Regions from separate parts of the Corynebacterium sp. UMB0012 genome, predicted to be linked through region 1. Evidence: riboswitches for the same ligand, from Rfam matches in the RefSeq annotation. Region 1 holds a riboswitch; each other region holds the start of a gene.
What was found. A riboswitch is a leader RNA that binds a small molecule or an ion and turns the genes downstream of it on or off. The one in region 1 is predicted to bind thiamine pyrophosphate.
Positions count from the first base shown of each region.

Region 2: linked by a shared signal. The riboswitch ahead of QP324_RS02160 (ECF transporter S component) and the one ahead of thiM (hydroxyethylthiazole kinase) in region 1 are both predicted to bind thiamine pyrophosphate.
Region 3: linked by a shared signal. The riboswitch ahead of thiC (phosphomethylpyrimidine synthase ThiC) and the one ahead of thiM (hydroxyethylthiazole kinase) in region 1 are both predicted to bind thiamine pyrophosphate.

Region 1 covers NZ_JASOKQ010000022.1:3,048-6,321, reverse strand. Annotated here, with positions in the region: gene QP324_RS09830 (bifunctional hydroxymethylpyrimidine kinase/phosphomethylpyrimidine kinase) at 1-367, opposite strand, end outside; gene thiE (thiamine phosphate synthase) at 360-989, opposite strand; gene thiM (hydroxyethylthiazole kinase) at 990-1,802, opposite strand; TPP riboswitch at 1,790-1,887, opposite strand; gene QP324_RS09815 (NAD(P)/FAD-dependent oxidoreductase) at 2,049-3,274, opposite strand, start outside.
Region 2 covers NZ_JASOKQ010000003.1:23,009-26,282, reverse strand. Annotated here, with positions in the region: gene QP324_RS02165 (ABC transporter ATP-binding protein) at 1-891, opposite strand, end outside; gene QP324_RS02160 (ECF transporter S component) at 906-1,520, opposite strand; TPP riboswitch at 1,510-1,642, opposite strand; gene QP324_RS02155 (DNA-directed RNA polymerase subunit beta') at 1,813-3,274, opposite strand, start outside.
Region 3 covers NZ_JASOKQ010000007.1:12,469-15,742, reverse strand. Annotated here, with positions in the region: gene QP324_RS04910 (leucyl aminopeptidase) at 1-248, shown strand, start outside; gene QP324_RS04905 (isochorismatase family protein) at 287-823, shown strand; TPP riboswitch at 1,140-1,250, shown strand; gene thiC (phosphomethylpyrimidine synthase ThiC) at 1,249-3,030, shown strand; gene QP324_RS04895 (oxidoreductase) at 3,022-3,274, opposite strand, start outside.

The sequences.
Region 1 (3,274 bases):
TCTCCAGCAGGCGATCTCCGCTGGTAGCCACCATGACCGGATCAAGTACCACGGGGACATCGTCCGGCAGGCGCCGCAGGAAGTCTGCGACCTTGGCGGTAATGGCGGCGTCGGCAAGCATGCCAATCTTTACCGCATCAATCTCCACATCGTCGATGACGGAGTCTAGCTGCTCCTGCAGAAAGTCCACCGGTGGTATGTGGACGCTGCGAACACCCTGAGTGTTTTGAGCCACCAACGCCGTCACGACGCTCATACCGTAGCCGCCTGCGGCAGAGATGGATTTCAAATCGGCTTGAATGCCGGCTCCGCCGGTGGGATCAGTACCGGCAATGGATAGTACTCGGGGATAGATGCCTTTAGCCATGGAAAGCCTCCTTAAGGTGGGCGGCGGCTGCTGCGGGGTCCTCGGCCGCCATGATGTCGCTGACTACGCAGATTCCGGCAAACTCGCTGCCCGCCAGCTCGTGCGCATTATGGGTCTTGATTCCGCCGATGGCGACGGACTCGATGCCACGCTCACATGCGGCGTGAGCGAGTGCTGCGGCCGCAGCCGTACCCATGCCGGCTGGGGCGTTTTTCTTCGTTGCAGTCGAATGCACGGGCCCGATGCCGATGACGTCTGGGCGCGCATCGTCCGCAATAGCAGCAAGCTCCTCGTTACTGCCGATGGATAAGCCAATAAGCTGTCCCTCACCCAGCTTCTCTCGGGCCTCGCGAAAAGCCATATCATCCTGCCCAATGTGCAGGTGGCAGCCGAGCTTTGCTGCCACCTCTACGCGGTCATTGATGAATAGCGGGACATCGCCCAGTACGTCAAGCAATTCGCGTGCGGTGCGCTCGATCTGTTCATCGCTAGCTTCCTTGTCCCGGAGCTGGACAACGGTAACACCGCCGCGTACAGCCTCCTGCACGATGGGGACCACGTTGTCTCGCCCGCCAGCCAGATCTGGATCGGTGACCAGGTAGAGCGTCCAGTCAATAGACACTTAAACCTCCTCTAGGTCAGTGAGCTTGACCAGGCCCTCGATATCCGCGGTCGGAACATCGTAGAGCGCATCCAGCCAAGCAACGGCAAAGGAGCCGGGGGCGTGGTGTTTTTCGGCGGCCACGCTACCTGCTGCGCCAACGTGCGCGTGGGCGGCGATAATCGCTTCGAAAGGATCCTCCCACGCTGCCAGATATGCGGCGCAGATAGCACCAAGCGAGCAGCCCGTACCGATGACGTTCTGGAGCATCGGGTGCCCCGATTCGAGGTAGACGGCACGCGTTGTATCGCCGACATGGACGATAAGATCCCGCGGGCCGGAAATAGCCACGACGGCGCCGGTATCCCGGGAAAGTGCTACTGCCGAGTCCAAGGCGGCTTCCACGCCATCGGTAGATTCGACGCCTCGGCCGCCCTGCCCGGTACCTGCGAGGGCGATGATTTCTGATGCGTTGCCACGAATTGCGCCCGGGCCAAGTGGCAGCACTTCGCGCATGAATTCGGTGCGTTGGCTCAGGCCGCCGGCGCCTACCGGATCGAGTACCCAAGGGGTTTGCGCGGACCTCGCCCCAGCGATGGCCTCGCGCATGCCGCCGTATTGCTCGGAGCTGGGCGTGCCGCAATTGATGAGTACGCCGCTGGCTACTTGCGCGAATTCGCGCGATTCCTCCGGCGTATCGACCATCGCCGGGCTAGCCCCGATGGCCAGCAGGGCATTGGCGGTGACGTTACTGACGACCCTATTGGTCAAACATTGAATAAGCGGCGTGGACTCGCGCACAGCGTCGTGTGCGCGCAGAAAAGCATAATCCACAACTATCCCTTCGCTAGTTCTAACTGAGTGCAGGTTCGATGGGTATTTCTCAGCCGCACCATGTGCGGCACCCCATGTTGCGTGTCTTAGCCTAACAAAGGTCACGGAAACTATGTGCGAAAATCGGCGTTCGGTCGCCCCAGCAGTGGCATCGCCGGCGCTAGCAGCAGATCGCCCAGGAAAATAAAAATCGCCGCCCAGAGCCTGCTTTGCAGCAGGTGGGGCGGCGATGCGAGCGAGGAGGTATTACTTCTCGTTCTTGTTAATGATATTGCGTGCGATGCGCTGCTGGGTGGTGATCTCCAGATTGCCGCGATCGCGGGAGAGGATATTGGTTGCCCAGTTAACCAGCACGGCCAAGCGGCTGCGCAGACCAATAACGTAGGTCAGGTGCAGGCCAAGCCATGCTACCCAACCGGCAAAGCCACCGAACTCGGTCTTGCCCAGCTTAACGACGGCGTTGAAGCGCTTGACGATGGCCATGGAGCCCTTGTCAAAGTAGTCGAAGGCTTCCTTCTCATTAGCGGTAGATTCCTCGTCCACCTTGGCCTGAATGAGCTTAGCGACGTGCGCGCCGCCCTGGATTGCAACCTGTGCCAGACCCGGCAGGCGGTTGAGGGAGATCATGTCACCGACCATGTAGACGTTATTGTGCTCGCCCACGGTCAGGTCCTCGTTCACGGAGACGCGACCTGCGCGGTCTGCCTCGACGCCAGCCTGCTCTGCAACCATCTTGCCCAGCGGGGAAGCGGCCACACCAGCAGACCAGATCTTGGTAGCACCCGTCAGGGTGGTCTCCTCCTCGGTCTTCATGTCCTTGTAGGTGACGGTGTCCGCGGTTACATCGGTCACCATAGCGTTCAGGTGCACCTGTACGCCTTCCTTTTCCAAGGTGCGCTGAGCCTTGCGGCCTAGGCGCTTACCAAATGGCGGCAGTACCTGTGGGGCGCCATCGAGCAGGTAAATCTTGGCAGAGGTGGTGCCGTAGTTGGAGTAGACATCGTTGAGGGTACGGTTTGCCAATTCGGCAATCTGGCCGGTGAGCTCAACGCCGGTTGGGCCAGCACCAACGATGATGAAGGTGAGCAGGCGCTCGCGTTCTGCGGGGTCGTCGGTAAGCTCAGCCTTTTCAAACGCCGAGATGATGCGAGAGCGCAGCTCCAAAGCATCGTCCAAGGTCTTCATGCCTGGGGCGAATTCAGCGAAGTGGTCGTTGCCAAAGTAGGACTGACCGGAACCTGCGGCGACAACCAGGGAGTCATAAGCATAGGTGCGGGAGAACTCGTCCTGCTCGGCGGTCACCGTCTGATCCGCCAGGTTGATATCAGTTACCTCAGCGTTGACGAAGTGGACGTTGTCCTGATCGCGCAGCAGCTGGCGGGTGGAAGGGGCAACCTCACCGGCAGAAATCATGCCGGTTGCTACCTGGTACAGCATCGGCTGGAACAGGTGGTGGTTCTTCTTATCGATGA
Region 2 (3,274 bases), on a different contig from region 1:
GCCATTCGGCCCGGTAATGACCGTGGAGGCTCCCGCCGGCAGCGCAATCGTGCGGGGCGGACCATAGCGCGTGACGAGGTCGGTGCTCCACAGTGCGGCTTCGCGCTGCGCAAGCTCGGCCTCGCCAAGGCGGCGCGCCTGCGGCAGGCCAGAGACCTGGCGGCGCTGAGCCACCTCCGTGAAGGAAGTATCGGCCACGATGCGCCCGCGGTCCAGCTCCACTGCGCGGTCGAGTACGCCGTCCCACGCCGCGTGCTGGTGCTCTACCACCACGAGCGTCGCGCTGGTTTCTTCCACCAGCCTAGCCACGGCGCACACCACATCGCGTGCGCCGGCGGGGTCAAGGTTGGCCGTGGGTTCATCGAGAAGCACCACGCCCGCCCCCATAGCGATGACGCCGGCGAGCGCCAAGCGCTGCTTCTGCCCACCGGAGAGCCGCTCGGTGGGAAAATCCAGATCCACGAATGGACCCACCAGTTCCTTGGCTGCGGCCACACGGCGCCAGATTTCCTCGCGCGGATACGCCAGGTTCTCGCAGCCGAAAGCAATGTCATCGCCAACGCGCGCGGAGATCACCTGCGAATCCGGATCCTGAAGCACCAGCCCCACTGGGATGGTACGTCCGGGCTCCTCCACCATGCCGGTGGAATCTTCTAAGAGAATTTCACCAGTGCGGGTTCCTTCCTCATCGGAACCCAGCACTCCGGCCATCGCCGCAAGGAAGGTAGACTTTCCCGATCCAGAGTCGCCGCATAAAAGCACGCGTTCTCCCGGCTCGATGATCAGGTCAATATCGGATAGCGCCGGTTCGCTGCGTCCGGCATGAGTCCAGCCGAATCCTCGGGCTGTTATCTTGGTGGCGTTTCCCGCCAATGATGCACAATCAGACACGGACACAACACGCCCTAAGCGCGCTGTTCACGGCCTGCGGCAAAGCGATCCAGGGCACCGGTTTTAGCCAGGGCTTTCACCACGAAGAAACCCAGCGCACCGGCCAAGATAGCGCCGGAGATGTTCAGAGTCACAAAGTAGATGAGCTTGAACTCGAAGGAACGAGCCAGGTTGCCGGAGGTAAACAGCTCCAGGATGAAGGCACCCCAGCCAGCTGCCATGCCGGCCAGAATGGATACTCCCAGGCCAAACTTGCGGTACAGGAAGATGGCCAGGATGATTTCCACGCCAATGCCCTGTGCCAAGCCCGAGTACAGGGTGCTAGGGCCCCACTGGGAGCCCAGCATTGCAGAAACGGTTGCGGCAAGAACCTCCACATAGACAGCCGCACCTGGCTTGCGAATAATCAGACCACCAAGCACACCGCCAATAAGCCAGATACCCGTAGCGATACCGCCGAGGCCTGGAGTCACAGCGTCCATGGCCTCAAACCAGGCATAGCCCACTGCATTCCACCCCAAGAACACAAAGCCACAAGCCACGCCTAGAACGGACGCCACCACAATATCGACCACGCGCCAGTTCAGGCTGCGCTTCGGGGCAGCAGACGCACGTGTATTAGTAGTCAAAATTTCCTCCCTCTCGCCGGCATTATCCGGATCAGGTTCAACGGTTCACCGCGCATCTGGCGGCATCTCAGCCCGACACAGCTGCAAAACAGAGCAGCGCGCAAGCACCCGTGAAGTGTGCAGTTTTCAATAACTTAGGCCGCACTCCTTTAAAGGTGTCTGGCCAAAAGCTGCATTCATACTAGCAAAGCAGTCTAGCGGTGCTCCCTAGACATCGAAACAGCCCCGCCTTCCTATCGTTCAGGAAGGCGGGGCCATTTATTTCCCGCGTTAACGCAAATTGAACTGCACGTTAGAAGGTGAAGTCCTCATCCAGCGGGACGGAAGCGCCGGTGAATTCACCGAAGCCGTCATCGCCGTAGATGGAATCGCCGTAAGTCGGAATCGAGTATGCGGCGTTGCGCGCAGCCTCGGTCGGCTTGACGGAGATATTGCGGTAGCGGGAGATACCCGTACCGGCCGGGATGAGTTTACCGATGATGACGTTCTCCTTGAGGCCGATGAGCTTATCGGAGCGCTTGTTAATAGCGGCGTCGGTAAGCACGCGAGTGGTCTCCTGGAACGATGCAGCGGACAGCCAGGACTCGGTAGCCAAGGAAGCCTTGGTAATACCCATAATCTCCGAGCGCAGCTGAGCTGGCTCGCCGCCCTCTGCAACCTGGGCAGCATTGAGCTGCTTAGCCTCAGAGAGGTCAATGAGGTTACCCGGCAGCAAGTCCGTGGTACCGGCATCGATGACGGTGCCGCGGCGCAGCATCTGGCGGATGATGATCTCGATGTGCTTATCGTGGATAGCCACACCCTGGGTACGGTACACAGCCTGCACCTCGTTGATGAGGTGCTGCTCCACGCCACGGCGACCGAGGACCTCGAGCACGTCGTGCGGGTCAGCCGCACCACGCATGAGGCGGTCACCGGTCTCAACGTGGTCGCCGTCCTTGAGGGAACGCTCAATCATGGCGTCCGGGTTGGACTCCATCGGGCGACGAACCTGAGCCAGGCCCTGACGCTTGGAGAGCTTCTCGTAGACCACATCATCAGAGCCGTCATCCGGGGTGATGGTCAGGGTCCAGAAGTTGCCCTCATCGGACAGGGAGACGGTGCCGTCAACGGAAGCGATAGGAGCGCGGTTCTTCGGATTACGGGCCTCGAAGAGCTCCTGAACACGCGGCAGACCGCCGGTAATATCGCCACCGACACCACCCTGGTGGAACGTACGCATGGTCAGCTGGGTACCCGGCTCACCAATGGACTGCGCAGCCACGATGCCGACGGCCTCGCCGATATCGACAAGCTGGCCGGAAGCCATGGACTTGCCGTAGCACTTGGCACACACGCCAGCCGGGGTCTGGCAGGTCAGCACGGAGCGAACCTTGACCTCAGTAACCTTGGCATCCAGCAGCTTCTGGGTGAGCTCTTCGGTGAGGTCGGAGCCGGCCTCAGCCACGACTTCGCCGTTGGCGTCCTTGACATCGGTCGCGAGAACGCGGCCGGATGCAGAGGTCTCCCACAGCTCGGAGAGAACAACCTTGTCGCCAGACTCCTCGCCGATTGGGACGCGGACACCCTGGCGGGTGCCACAGTCTTCTTCGCGGACGATGACGTCCTGGGCCACGTCAACCAGACGGCGGGTGAGGTAGCCAGAGTCAGCGGTACGCAGCGCGGTATCGGCCAGGCCCTTACGGGAGCCGTGGGAGTTATTGAAGTACTCCAGCACGGACAGGCCTTCGCGGAAGGAGGTCTTAATCGGACGG
Region 3 (3,274 bases), on a different contig from region 1:
ACGAAGAATCAGTGAAATCTGCCAGCGCCGATATCCGCAATATCAACGCCAAGCGTGAGGGCGGCATGGAATACGCCGGCACCTACCTCCAGCACTTCGTGGGCGAGGGAATCGAATGGGCCCATATCGATGTGGCTGGCCCTTCCTTCAACACCACGGGCGCTTATGGATACACCCCAAAGATGGGCACCGGCGTGCCCACCCGCACGGTGGTTGCCGCCTTGCGCGAGATTGCTGAATTAAAGTAGCACCACAACAGGCTTAGTGCGTTTAGAATCCTAGAAGCATGAAGCCTGCTTTAATCATCGTTGACGTGCAACATGACTTCTGCCCCGGCGGCGCCTTAGGCACCGAGCGGGGCAACGAGGTCGCTGTAAAAATCGCTACCCTGCAACGGGATTACGAAACCGTCGTAGCCACGCAGGATTGGCACATCGATCCGGGTTCTCACTTTTCTACGGACCCGGATTTTGTCGATTCTTGGCCGGTGCACTGCGTAGCCGAGTCCCACGGGGCAGCCATGCATGAGGCCATCGGGCCGGCGCAAGCCTACTTCCGCAAGGGCGAATACACCGCCGCCTATTCCGGATTCGAGGGCGCTGCGAACGGCACCTTGCTCGCCGACTGGTTGCGCGAGCGCCACATAGACGCCGTGGATATCGTGGGCATTGCCACCGATCACTGCGTGCGTGCCACGGCTGCCGACGCCCTTAAAGAGGGCTTTACCGTCCGAGTACTGCGTGAGTATTGCTCCCCAGTGGACGAAGCACGCGGCGAAGCCGCGTTGCAAGAGTTAGCCGCTGCCGGCGCCACCATCTGCTAAACACATGAAGACGCCTACGGCCCTCGAACCGAATCTGGTCCGAGGGCCGCTGGCGTCTCTCTACAAGGTGTTTCCATGTATCGGCTAATGCAGCCGCCCTCTGGAAACAGGAGGGGTTCTCTCTATCTCTCTCGCATGCGCTCTCTCAAACGCATGAATTAAGTATGGAATGCCGATATTGGATCCGGGTGTCAGGTACCTGAAAGTTTCCTGTTGAATTGTGCCACCAAGGCTCCTACTACCTCACCTCGACAAATACGTCTCCACCCAAATGGCGAAAGCTCTGCGCTATGCGAGACGATTGTTATAGGGTGATCTGCGTCCCCACGGGTGCCCGAGCACGGGCTGAGAGTGCGCTAAAGCTGCGCATAGACCGTTCGAACCTGTTTGGTTAATACCTACGAAGGAAGAGAGGAGCGCTTGCCATGACGGCTGCCCCAGAAAACCACCCTAAGCATTCCTATTCCCCCATTCACCACGACGGTCTAGAAGTTCCAGAGACCGAAATCCAACTGGATGATTCCCCACAAGGCCCCAATGAGCCCTTCCGCGTCTACCGCACGCGTGGGCCAGAATGCGCACCTGAAGTGGGGCTACCGGCCCTGCGCAGCGAGTGGATTAGCGAGCGCGGAGATACCAAAGAGTACGCCGGTCGCGGCCGCGAGCTGGCTGACGATGGACGTGCCGCACAGCGCCGCGGGGCGTCTTCCCAAGAGTGGAAAGGCTCTAAGCGCCCGCCGCTTAAGGCTCAGCCCGGGCGCCGCGTAACTCAAATGCACTACGCTCGCCAAGGAATCATCACCCGCGAAATGGAATTCGTAGCACTGCGTGAGCACTGCGATCCGGAATTCGTTCGCGCTGAGGTAGCTCGCGGCCGCGCCATTATCCCTAATAATGTCAACCACCCCGAGTCTGAGCCCATGATCATTGGGCGAAAATTTCTCACCAAAATCAACGCCAATATTGGTAACTCCGCGGTTACCTCCTCCATCGAGGAAGAAGTGTCCAAACTGCGCTGGGCTACCCAGTGGGGCGCGGACACCGTGATGGATCTTTCCACTGGTGACGATATCCACACCACCCGCGAGTGGATCCTCCGCAATTCCCCAGTTCCCATTGGCACCGTGCCCATTTACCAAGCATTGGAAAAGGTCAATGGCGTGGCAGAGGATCTGACCTGGGAAATCTTCCGCGATACCGTCATCGAGCAATGCGAACAGGGTGTGGACTATATGACCATTCACGCCGGTGTGCTCTTGGCGTATGTACCGCTAGCAAGCAATCGCGTGACCGGCATTGTCAGCCGTGGTGGCTCCATCATGGCGGGATGGTGCCTTGCTCACCACAAAGAGTCATTTCTGTACGAGCACTTCGATGAGCTATGCGAGATTTTCGCTCAATACGATGTTGCATTTTCGCTTGGCGACGGCCTGCGCCCCGGCAGCCTTGCCGATGCTAACGACGCCGCCCAATTTGCAGAGCTAAAGACTATCGGCGAACTTACCCGCCGCGCCTGGGAGTATGACGTCCAAGTCATGGTGGAAGGCCCCGGACACGTGCCTCTCAACATGATTCAAGAAAACAACGAACTCGAACAGGACTGGGCTTCAGATGCCCCCTTCTATACCCTCGGCCCTCTAGTTACCGATATCGCCCCTGGCTATGATCACATCACTTCCGCCATCGGTGCCGCCCATATCGCAATGGGTGGTACAGCCATGTTGTGCTATGTCACGCCGAAGGAGCACTTGGGACTGCCCAACCGCGATGATGTAAAAACTGGCGTCATTACCTATAAGATTGCGGCGCATTCAGCGGACGTGGCCAAGGGACATCCAGGCGCCCGCGCTTGGGACGATGCCATGAGCAAGGCCCGCTTTGAATTTCGCTGGAATGACCAATTTGCGCTCTCCCTCGACCCAGAGACCGCGCAGGCCTATCACGATGAAACGTTGCCTGCTGAGCCAGCAAAGACCGCACACTTTTGTTCCATGTGTGGGCCGAAGTTCTGCTCCATGCGCATTAGCCAAGACATCCGCGAGATGTTCGGCGGGCAAATGGCCGAGCTGGGCATGCCGACGCTGGGCGACCAGGTCCGTGCGGCAGCCCACGGCCCAGCACCACAGGAAGGTATGCAGGAAAAATCCGCCGAATTCCGCCGCAACGGGTCTCAAATTTATTTACGCGAGGATGCTGACCTAGCTTAGCTCTCGCCCTGTATCGGGATTTTCGCCGCGCTCAAATCGGGCGCGGCGTTGCCTTTGTTCTTCCCTTTTGCGCAAGATGCGCTGCCTTTCCATGCGATCGCGCATGCGCTGCGGATAGCCGGTTTCTTCCACGTCATAAATATCGCAGCTCAAAAGTTTGGCCACCGCATCAATTCCTTTCGGCCCGCCAATACGGCGCCGGATAAAATCGCCGTGTTCATCCACAACGACAACGGACATCTCA